Paraglaciecola sp. L3A3: one gene and its partners. The protein of the gene in region 3 interacts with the protein of the main gene of each other region in a pairwise test. Links are inferred from orthologs where the notes say so. Each region holds a gene or a part of one and is shown on either strand. Other genes may lie near its edges.

The links.
Region 1: the proteins of ftsB (region 3) and ftsL interact in binary tests that used the Escherichia coli proteins (3 or more experiments, as listed by UniProt). The link is inferred for Paraglaciecola sp. L3A3 from one-to-one orthologs.
Region 2: the proteins of ftsB (region 3) and GQR87_RS17915 interact in binary tests that used the Escherichia coli proteins (3 or more experiments, as listed by UniProt). The link is inferred for Paraglaciecola sp. L3A3 from one-to-one orthologs.

The regions. Positions count from the first base shown.
Region 1 is NZ_CP047023.1:4,320,335-4,323,495, forward strand. The notes cover bases 109-3,107. They hold ftsL (cell division protein FtsL), read right to left. Parts: upstream 1,769-3,107; coding sequence 1,448-1,768; downstream 109-1,447. Other genes in these bases: GQR87_RS17960 (penicillin-binding protein 2), read right to left, coding at 109-1,451; rsmH (16S rRNA (cytosine(1402)-N(4))-methyltransferase RsmH), read right to left, coding at 1,765-2,700; mraZ (division/cell wall cluster transcriptional repressor MraZ), read right to left, coding at 2,700-3,107. Outside these bases: more of GQR87_RS17960, read right to left, coding at 1-108; more of mraZ, read right to left, coding at 3,108-3,158. UniProt on the Escherichia coli protein: Essential cell division protein. May link together the upstream cell division proteins, which are predominantly cytoplasmic, with the downstream cell division proteins, which are predominantly periplasmic.
Region 2 is NZ_CP047023.1:4,307,766-4,310,926, reverse strand. Bases 1-2,999 are described here. They hold GQR87_RS17915 (cell division protein FtsQ/DivIB), read left to right. Parts: upstream 1-1,120; coding sequence 1,121-1,879; downstream 1,880-2,999. Other genes in these bases: ftsA (cell division protein FtsA), read left to right, coding at 1,923-2,999; GQR87_RS17920 (D-alanine--D-alanine ligase), read left to right, coding at 174-1,124; murC (UDP-N-acetylmuramate--L-alanine ligase), read left to right, coding at 1-177. Outside these bases: more of ftsA, read left to right, coding at 3,000-3,152. UniProt on the Escherichia coli protein: Essential cell division protein. May link together the upstream cell division proteins, which are predominantly cytoplasmic, with the downstream cell division proteins, which are predominantly periplasmic. May control correct divisome assembly.
Region 3 is NZ_CP047023.1:856,985-860,044, reverse strand. What follows is about bases 73-2,970. They hold ftsB (cell division protein FtsB), read right to left. Parts: upstream 1,712-2,970; coding sequence 1,433-1,711; downstream 73-1,432. Other genes in these bases: gnd (decarboxylating NADP(+)-dependent phosphogluconate dehydrogenase), read left to right, coding at 2,096-2,970; ispD (2-C-methyl-D-erythritol 4-phosphate cytidylyltransferase), read right to left, coding at 712-1,428; ispF (2-C-methyl-D-erythritol 2,4-cyclodiphosphate synthase), read right to left, coding at 230-715; truD (tRNA pseudouridine(13) synthase TruD), read right to left, coding at 73-227. In the rest of the region: more of truD, read right to left, coding at 1-72; more of gnd, read left to right, coding at 2,971-3,060. UniProt on the Escherichia coli protein: Essential cell division protein. May link together the upstream cell division proteins, which are predominantly cytoplasmic, with the downstream cell division proteins, which are predominantly periplasmic.

The DNA of each region.
Region 1 (3,161 bases), 3.5 Mb from region 3 along the record:
CTGATTACTCTTTCACTTTCTACAGGAGTATTAGGTTTGATAATACTCAGTGGGCGCTTAATTCCACCATCGCCTAAAATACTGTACATACGCGCCAATTGCAGTGCCGTGACTGAAATACCATAACCAAAAGATAAGGTAGATAATTCAAAATCTGACCAACGATTACGCTCATTAAATATACCGCTAATTTCGCCCATTAGATTTGCCCCGCTATCGCTCATCAAACCTACGTTGTAATACATATCAATCAAAAACTCTTTAGGCACAGACAAGGCTAATTTTGAGGTGCCCATATTACTCGACTTACGAATAATTTCTGTCAGATCAATTTTTCCGTAATTGCGGGAATCTCGAACGATATTGCCGCCTAAATGCATCCAACCTGGCGAGGTATCAATAATAGTATCCACTTCAGCAGAACCAAATTCTAATGCACTTAATACCGCTAAAGGTTTGACTGAAGAACCAGGTTCATAAGCATCGGTTACCGCACGATTACGCACCCTATGTGGCAAGGCACTAGATAAATTATTCGGGTTAAATGAAGGACTGTTAACTAAAGCTAGGATTTCACCCGTTTTAACACTCACAACTACAGCCGAACCAGACGCCGCGCGATAATATTGAACCGCCTGCTTTAATTCTTTGTAGGCAATCGCTTGAATCCTTTGATCAATAGTTAATTGAATATCAGTAGGCTTTTCCCCTTCGTTATATTCAATTAACTCAACCATACGGTTTTTGCCATCTTTACGAATAACTCGAGAGCCACGTGCTCCTGTGAGCAACTTGTTATATAGCTTTTCAACCCCTTCAATGCCAATATCGTCAACATTGGTAAAACCTACAATATGGGCTGAAACCTCACCACTGGGGTAGTATCTTCTCGACTCATTGCGTAAATGTACGCCCGATAACTTAAGTTGTTGTACATATTTGGCCATAGCAGGTGAAACTTGACGCTGAATATAAACAAAAGTGTCTTCAGGATCGCTGACCATATCTTTTAAAGACTCAACATCTTTACCTAATATTTGCGCTAATGCAGTCCAACGTTTTTCATTCGCCGCCAGCTTTGCAGCTAAATTAAACTCGGGATCTTTTTCCGCTTTTTTTTGTAATTCTTGTAAGGCATCCGCTATCGTTTCGGGGTTCGCCCACACAGCCTGTACTGGGACACTAACTGCCAACTGTTTGCCATTTCTATCTGTGATCAACCCTCTGTGCAAAGGATTATCTCGCTCACGCAAAGTTCGGTTATCACCACGTTTTATCAATAGATCCGGAGCAATAATTTGAATATATACCGCTCTAGCACCAAGTCCGACAAAAACTAAGATGATTGCGCCAATTACCACTAAAAACCGCCAACGCAATAACTCAGGCACACTATTAGTTTTAGCGTGAGTAATTGTTTTATTGCTTTTACGGTTAGTGATTCGGCTCATTTCATCCTCACCACAATTTCTTCACTTGGTGAAGGTCGATGCATATCCAGCTGCTTTTTAACTAAGTTTTCAATCCGGTTATGTTCAGCTAAAGCACTTTGTTCTAAAACCAAATTACGCCACTCAACATCCAGCCGATCTTGCTCTTGCATTAAGCGTTCTATCGCCATCGACATTTGACGATTATGGTGGGCACTCAGAATAACTAGCGCAGCACTAACTAGTACCGCTAGAAACAACAAAACCCGCACTGGATGGCGGGCTAAATCAGCAAGTATAAAACTGAGTAGGTTGAAGTTTGAAGTGGCCGTTTTCATAACTTCTCTGCGACTCTGAGCACCGAACTTCTGGCCCGTATATTATGTTGTAATTCTAAGGCTGAGGGTTTAATTGCTTTACCAATCGCTTTCATTGCTTTTGCCGCGTCAATCTCAGCTTGCATAATAGGCATGCCTGCAGGCACATTTAACCCTCGGCTTTGTTCCCGTATAAAGCGCTTCACTAATCTATCTTCTAATGAATGAAAACTAATAACAGCCAACCTGCCACTAGGCGCCAATGTATTCAGTGCTGCCTTAAGCCCGGTCTTTATTTCATCCAGTTCACTGTTTATATAAATACGAATGGCTTGAAAACTACGGGTAGCTGGATGTTTGAATTTATCTTTCACCGGCACAGCTTGATCGATAATTTCAGCTAACTGTAAAGTGTCGATAATTGGCGCAACTTGCCTAGTATTAACGATTGCATGAGCAATACGTTTACCAAATTTTTCTTCTCCAAATTCTTTAATAACTTGGGTGATATCTTGCTCTTCAGCTGTGGCTAACCACTGTGCAGCACTCAATCCTTTGCTGGTGTCCATGCGCATATCAAGAGGCCCTTTACGCATAAAACTAAAGCCTCTTTCTGCATCATCTAACTGTGGAGATGACACACCTAAATCCATTAATATACCGTCAATCTTACCTACAAGCCCTAATTCCTCTGCCACTTTATCTAAATCAGAAAACGCACTATGATGAATAGAAAAACGTGGATCCCCCGCAAAGGCTTCGGCAGCTTTAATAGCAGTAGGATCACGATCAATAGCAATCAGACGGCCTTGAGCAGATAGTTGACTCAAAATATGTTTAGAATGACCGCCACGACCAAAAGTGGCATCCATGTAGATGCCATCAGGTTTAATAGCTAAACCGTCGATAGATTCCTGTAACAAGACAGATAAATGTGAAAAAGTTGCATCCATTAAAGTGAGAAATCCTGCAGTCGTTCGGTTAGTTCAAAATCAGCTTCTTGTTCAGTCGCTACGTCTAAATCAATTTGTTTTTGCCAAATATCCGCATCCCAAATTTCAAATTTGTTAAACTGACCGACTAACATTATTTGTTTATCAAGTTTGGCATGTTGTCGTAGTGGAGAGCCTAATAAAAAGCGCCCGTTTTTATCCATTTCTCCCTCTGACGCATAACCCAACAATAAACGCTGCATACGACGTTCGTGGGGATTCATACTTGACAGACGACTTAATTTTAGTTCGATTTCTTCCCATTCAGGCAATGGGTAAAGCAGCAAACAAGGCTGTTGGGTATCTATGGTACAAACTAGTTGCCCCTGACAATCGTCCAGCAGGGATTGCCTATACCTTGTAGGTATAGTAACTCGCCCTTTAATATCTAGACTGATTGCGTTAGCGCCCCGGAACATTCC
Region 2 (3,161 bases), 3.5 Mb from region 3 along the record:
CAATTAGAACCGATTTATGTTTCTGATATTCATGAATTACCCAAATTATTAGCTAAAACCTTGAATGACCAAGATATAGTCTTGACCCAAGGCGCTGGGAATATTGGTCAAATAGCTAAGTTCTTACAAAAAACCGAATTAAAGCCCGATTTGTTAAGTAAAGGGCTAGAGCAATGATTGAGCTAAGCAATAAAACAGCCGCTGATTATGGCAAAGTAGCCGTTATGTTAGGGGGGACTTCTGCCGAACGTGAAGTGTCTCTCAACTCAGGTAAAGCTATGTTAGCAGGCTTGCAACAAATGGGGGTGAACGCTTATGCCTTTGATCCAGCAGAGCGTGCATTAACAGAGCTATTAACAGAAAAATTTGACCGTGTGGTCATTGCTTTGCATGGCCGTGGAGGAGAAGACGGATCCTTGCAAGGTGCATTACAATTACTTAATTTACCTTACACGGGGACCGGCGTTTTAGGCTCTGCTTTATGTATGGACAAGATCCGCAGTAAACAAATTTGGCAAAGTCTAGGTTTACCCACAGCAAATTACAAAATTGCTGATAAAAGAAGCTTTGATGCAGGATCATGCGGGGCTATAATGGCCAGCTTAGGGGAAGAAGTAATGGTTAAACCTGCGCAAGAGGGATCTAGCATAGGTATGGCCCGAGTGAAAAATGCGCTACAACTAGAAACTGCCATTCAAGACGCTTTTAAATATGATAATAAAGTTTTGATTGAGCAGTTCGTTCATGGTTCAGAATATACTGTCAGCATATTGAATGGCAATGCTTTGCCATCGATTAGTATGTCTACCCCACGCGAATTTTATGATTATGCAGCTAAATATCAGTCTGATAACACCCTGTACTCTTGTCCAAGTGATTTATCCGTAGAGGAAGAAAGCCATTTAGCTGAATTGGCTTTAGAAGCATTTGATGCGGTTGCGGGTTCTGGTTGGGGACGTGTCGACTTCATGCGTGATCAGTTAGGACGTTTTTATTTGTTAGAGGCAAATACAGCACCTGGGATGACTGAAAAAAGTTTAGTGCCAATGGCTGCAAAACAGGCTGGGTTCAGTTTCGCGGAGTTATCATTTGCAGTGCTTACGACTTCGGATCAAATAAGATGAGTGATTTGCCATCATTAGATAAGCCAAATAAAGGTCCTCAGTTTTATCTGGGACTTGTATTTTTTATCATAGTGATGGTGCTGTTGATTTTTGCAGGCTTAAAATTGCATGCTTGGTTAGAGGATGAACAACAAGCGCCTGTGCAAGAAATTTTTATTTCTGGAGACAGACATTTTATTGAAGATCAACAAATTGAAAATTTGGTTAGGCGCACGCAGCCAGGTAGTTTTTTTGAACTTGATGTGGAAGCAACCCATCAAATTGTCGAAGCAATGCCTTGGGTGTATCGAGCTTCAGTAAGGAAACGTTGGCCCAGCGGCTTGGAAATATATGTTGTAGAACAGAAACCTGCTGCGATATGGAATGGAGACATGTTGTTAAATCAGTATGGTGATTCATTTAATGCCCAACTAGATGAAGACGATCTAGTTATGAGTTCGCAGCTACCCAATTTGTTTGGGCCTGGAGGCAGTGAACAAACAGCCTTGCAAGGCTATAAAAATATGCAGTCTTTGTTAGATGTAACTGGGTTACATATTATAGAAATGTTTTTAAGTGAAAGATTTGCTTGGAATTTACAATTAAATAATGGCGTGAAGTTAAATTTAGGTCGCACTGAATTTATCGATAGATTGCAGAGGTTTGTGGATTTATTACCACTAATTTCAAAACAAAATAAACAAATTGATTACGTAGATTTACGTTATGACACTGGTTTGGCTGTAGGTTGGAAAACCTTAGATAAAGCCGCCTAACACTAAAATTAAAGAGAGTTATATACCGTGAGAATGAAGCAATATGTCTAAAGGTACAGAAAGAAAGCTGATAGTTGGCTTAGACATAGGCACCAGTGATGTAAAAGCTGTTGTAGGTGAATTGTTAGACGACAACTCTATTAGCATTGTTGGAGTAGGCACTCATTCATCCAAAGGTATGGATAAAGGCGGTGTGAACGACCTGAATATGGTGGTCAAATCTGTTAAGCGTGCTGTGCATGAAATGGAATTAATGGCTGATTGTAGTGTTTCATCAGTCTTTATGTCTATTTCTGGTCGACATGTTAAGTGCCAAAATGAAAGTGGCATGGTACCGATTAATAATCAGGAAGTGACCCAAGAAGATGTTGATAATGTAGTGCATGCTGCTCGTTCTGTGCCTATTGCAGCTGAGCGTCGTTTATTACACGTACTACCTCAAGAATTCACTATTGATGTGCAAGAAGGAATAAAAAATCCTATTGGTATGTCAGGCGTCAGAATGGAAGCCCAAGCGCATATTATTACTTGTGCTGATGATATGGCAAAAAATTTAGTCAAATGTGTTGAACGTTGTGACTTAGTCGCTGATCAGTTGATATTTTCAGCTCTAGCATCGAGTTATGCTGTGGTCACAGATGATGAAAAAGAATTAGGTGTGTGTGTGGTTGATATTGGTGGTGGCACCATAGATTTAGTGGTTTATACCGATGGGGCCATTCGTCATACGGCAGTGATCCCGGCTGCGGGTAATCAAATAACCAGTGATATAGCGAAAATATTTCGCACGCCAATTAGCCATGCCGAAGAAATAAAAATTAACTACGCCTGTGCTTTAAAAGACATGGTGAGTATGGAAGAAAGTATTGAAGTACATAGTGTTGGTGGTCGTCCTTCAAGAGCTATGTCGAGACATACTCTGGCTGAGGTAATTGAACCTCGATACCAAGAATTGTTTGAACTGGTACACGATGAAATTCGTAGCAGTGGTTTAGAAGAACAAATCGCCGCAGGTATTGTGTTAACAGGTGGGACCGCGAAAATGGAAGGGGCTGTAGAATTTGCTGAAGAAATTTTCCAAATGCCAGTTCGTGTCGGCGCACCATTGGCAATGAAAGGCTTATCAGAATATGTAGAAGACGCTAAGTTTGCTACTGCTGTAGGGTTATTACAGTACGGCAAAGAACACTTAGTTAATCAATTGAGTGCCAAAAACAAAACCAGCGATGGTGTTTGGCAAAGAATTAAAAGTTGGTTTAATAACGAGTTTTAATCACTCGTA
Region 3 (3,060 bases):
GCATAAGTAACATTCCGTAATGGCAGTTTGCAAAATTTAGCTAGTTGTTCAGCTAAATATGCAGTATTTAGACCTATTTTTTCTACCCATAAATATATGTGCTCACCTTCACCTATAGGTTCATAGCCTAATATTTCGGTCACTTGGAAATCTTCGGCTACCGCTTTAAGCTGGCCTGAAATAGATAAACTAGGGTATTGATGAAGCCAATGGTCTGTATTTAACAAAGTTAACTTTCGCTCTTAGTTAAAAGCACCACAGCATATGTAGCTATGCCTTCTTTACGACCTGCAAAGCCAAGCTTTTCAGTGGTTGTCGCTTTTACATTGATTTGGTCAATGTTTGCATCTAAATCACTGGCGATAATTTTACGCATAGATTCAATATGAGGTGCCATTTTAGGCGTTTGAGCCACAATAGTCAGATCTAAATTGCCTAATTGGTAATGCCGTTGAGTGACTAATTGATATACATGTCTCAGCAATACTCTACTGTCCACACCAGATAAATTAGGATCAGTATCTGGAAAATGTTTACCTATATCTCCTAAAGCTAATGCGCCTAACATTGCATCGCATAGCGCATGTAAAGCCACGTCACCGTCTGAGTGTGCTATTAATCCTTGTTCATGCTCTATTTGAGTACCAGCAATATAAATAGGACCAGTTCCGCCAAATTTATGTACGTCATAACCATGACCAATACGAATTGTCATTTTTTGTCCTTGTGACTAAGGGTTCTTTGAGTTAAATAAAATTCAGCTAACAATAAATCTTCAGGTTTAGTGACTTTTATATTGGAAGCACACCCCTCGACTATGTGCACACCTTGCTGTACATACTCGATCGCCGAAGCCTCGTCAGTAATAACAATGTTATTTTCTGCCGCTTTAATTAACGCGTTTCTCAATTGTTCCAACATAAAAAACTGAGGAGTGAGTGCATGCCACAGGTTTTCTCTAGGTTCAGTATGAGCAACTAAATTATTTGCATTGGCTCGTTTCATGGTATCTCGCACTGGCGTAGCTAAAATTCCACCTAGATCGCTTTTTTCTGCAAGCCTGAGTAAACGAGTTAAATCTTTGTGTAGTAAACAAGGGCGAGCAGCATCATGCACCAATACCCACTTTTCATGGCTGTTAGATAAATAATGTAAACCAGCTAACACAGAGTCTGAACGTTCTTTTCCCCCTATAGTAGTTTCAACTCGGGGATCATTCGCCACAGGCAATGTGTGGAACGTTTCATCTTTGGCGCTTAATACGATAACCACACGTTTTATTTGTGGATGAGCCAATAAACCTGAAATGGTTTGTTCGATTATGGTTTTTCCAGCAAGTAGTAAATATTGCTTCGGCACCACAGATTGCATACGTTTGCCGATACCGGCTGCAGGTATGATGATTGAATATTGTGGAATAAATGACATTAAATTATTGTTCAGACGGCAAAATACGGTAAAACGTCTCGCCTTGTTTAATTAAACCTAAACCATTACGAGCTTTTTCTTCAGCAGCATCCAGACCCATTTTAAGATCTTGAATATCCGCTTTTAATAAACTGTTACGTTGTTTAAGATTTGAGTTTTGTGTAACTTGAATGGCCACTTGTTCTTTTTTCAACATAAAATCTGGCACACTATTTTTGCCAAACCATAATCGATATTGCAACATACTGAATAGACAAATTAAAATAGCTGTAACCCATTTCATTTTTAGCCTCCCAGTAGTTTTAAGTGAACTTATTATGCCGAGGTTTTTCAGGCTTTAAAAGCGTTATAACCATAAGTCATCGATTCTTCGCCTTATCTGGAGTAATTCCACATAGACTGATTAAATAATGGTTAAGTTTAAGATAAATAAATCAGTTAAAAACATAGCCTTTACAAGAAGTTGTATGACCAGTAAAAGAGAAATCAGTATTTCTTATTCGATTGCATTCTTATTTTTATTTGATTCAGGGATGTTAACGTAGTCAATAGTGAGTAAAATGCTCACAGTCCGAAATTTGAGCTTTGGGGAGTGCGGTCTTCAAAGGGCATAAAATAACTTCGGTTACTTAACACTCTTTAAATTAAAATTATAAATTGGAATTTTATGAAAACTCTATCTGATATTGGGCTGATTGGCCTAGCTGTTATGGGCGAAAACCTAATTTTAAACATGGCCAGTAAAGGGTATACCGTCACGGCGTATAATCGTTCAACCGATAAAGTAGAAAACTTTATTAATGGCCGCGCAAAAGGCGAAACTATTCGTGGTGCGTATTCAGTTGAAGAGTTGGTGCAGTCTCTCGCCACTCCTAGAAAAATAATGATCATGGTGAAATCTGGTGCGCCAGTTGATGCAACAATTGAGCAACTTTTACCTTTATTAGATAAAGGCGATATCATCATTGATGGTGGTAATACACATTTCCCAGACACAATCCGTCGTGAAAAATACTGTGCAGAAAAAGGTATTAACTTTGTTGGTGCAGGTGTTTCAGGTGGAGAAGAAGGCGCATTAAAAGGCCCATCAATCATGCCTGGTGGATCACTTGAAGCATGGCAAGCAGTTAAGCCTATCTTTCAAGATATTTCAGCCAAAGTAGAAGACGGTTCACCTTGTTGCGATTATGTTGGCGAAAATGGCGCAGGTCATTTTGTTAAGATGGTACATAACGGTATCGAATATGGCGATATGCAACTATTGTGTGAAGCATACCAAATAATGAAAGAAGTATTAGGTATGTCTGCAGATGAAATGCATGAAGTATTTAAAGAGTGGAACACTACTGAACTAGATAGCTATTTAGTTGAAATCACTCGTGACATCTTAGCTTATAAAGATGAAGATGGTGGTCCATTAGTAGAAAAAATCCTAGATACCGCTGGCCAAAAAGGCACAGGCAAATGGACTGGTGTTGTTGCTCTTGATTTAGGTGTTCCACTTACTTTAATTGCAGAATCAGTATTTGCTCGTTGTATTTCAGCACTTAAAGATGAGCGTGTTCAAGCGTCTAAAGTTATCTCTGGGCCAGCTAAAGAATTTAACGGTGATAGAGCTGCGTTTATCGAAGA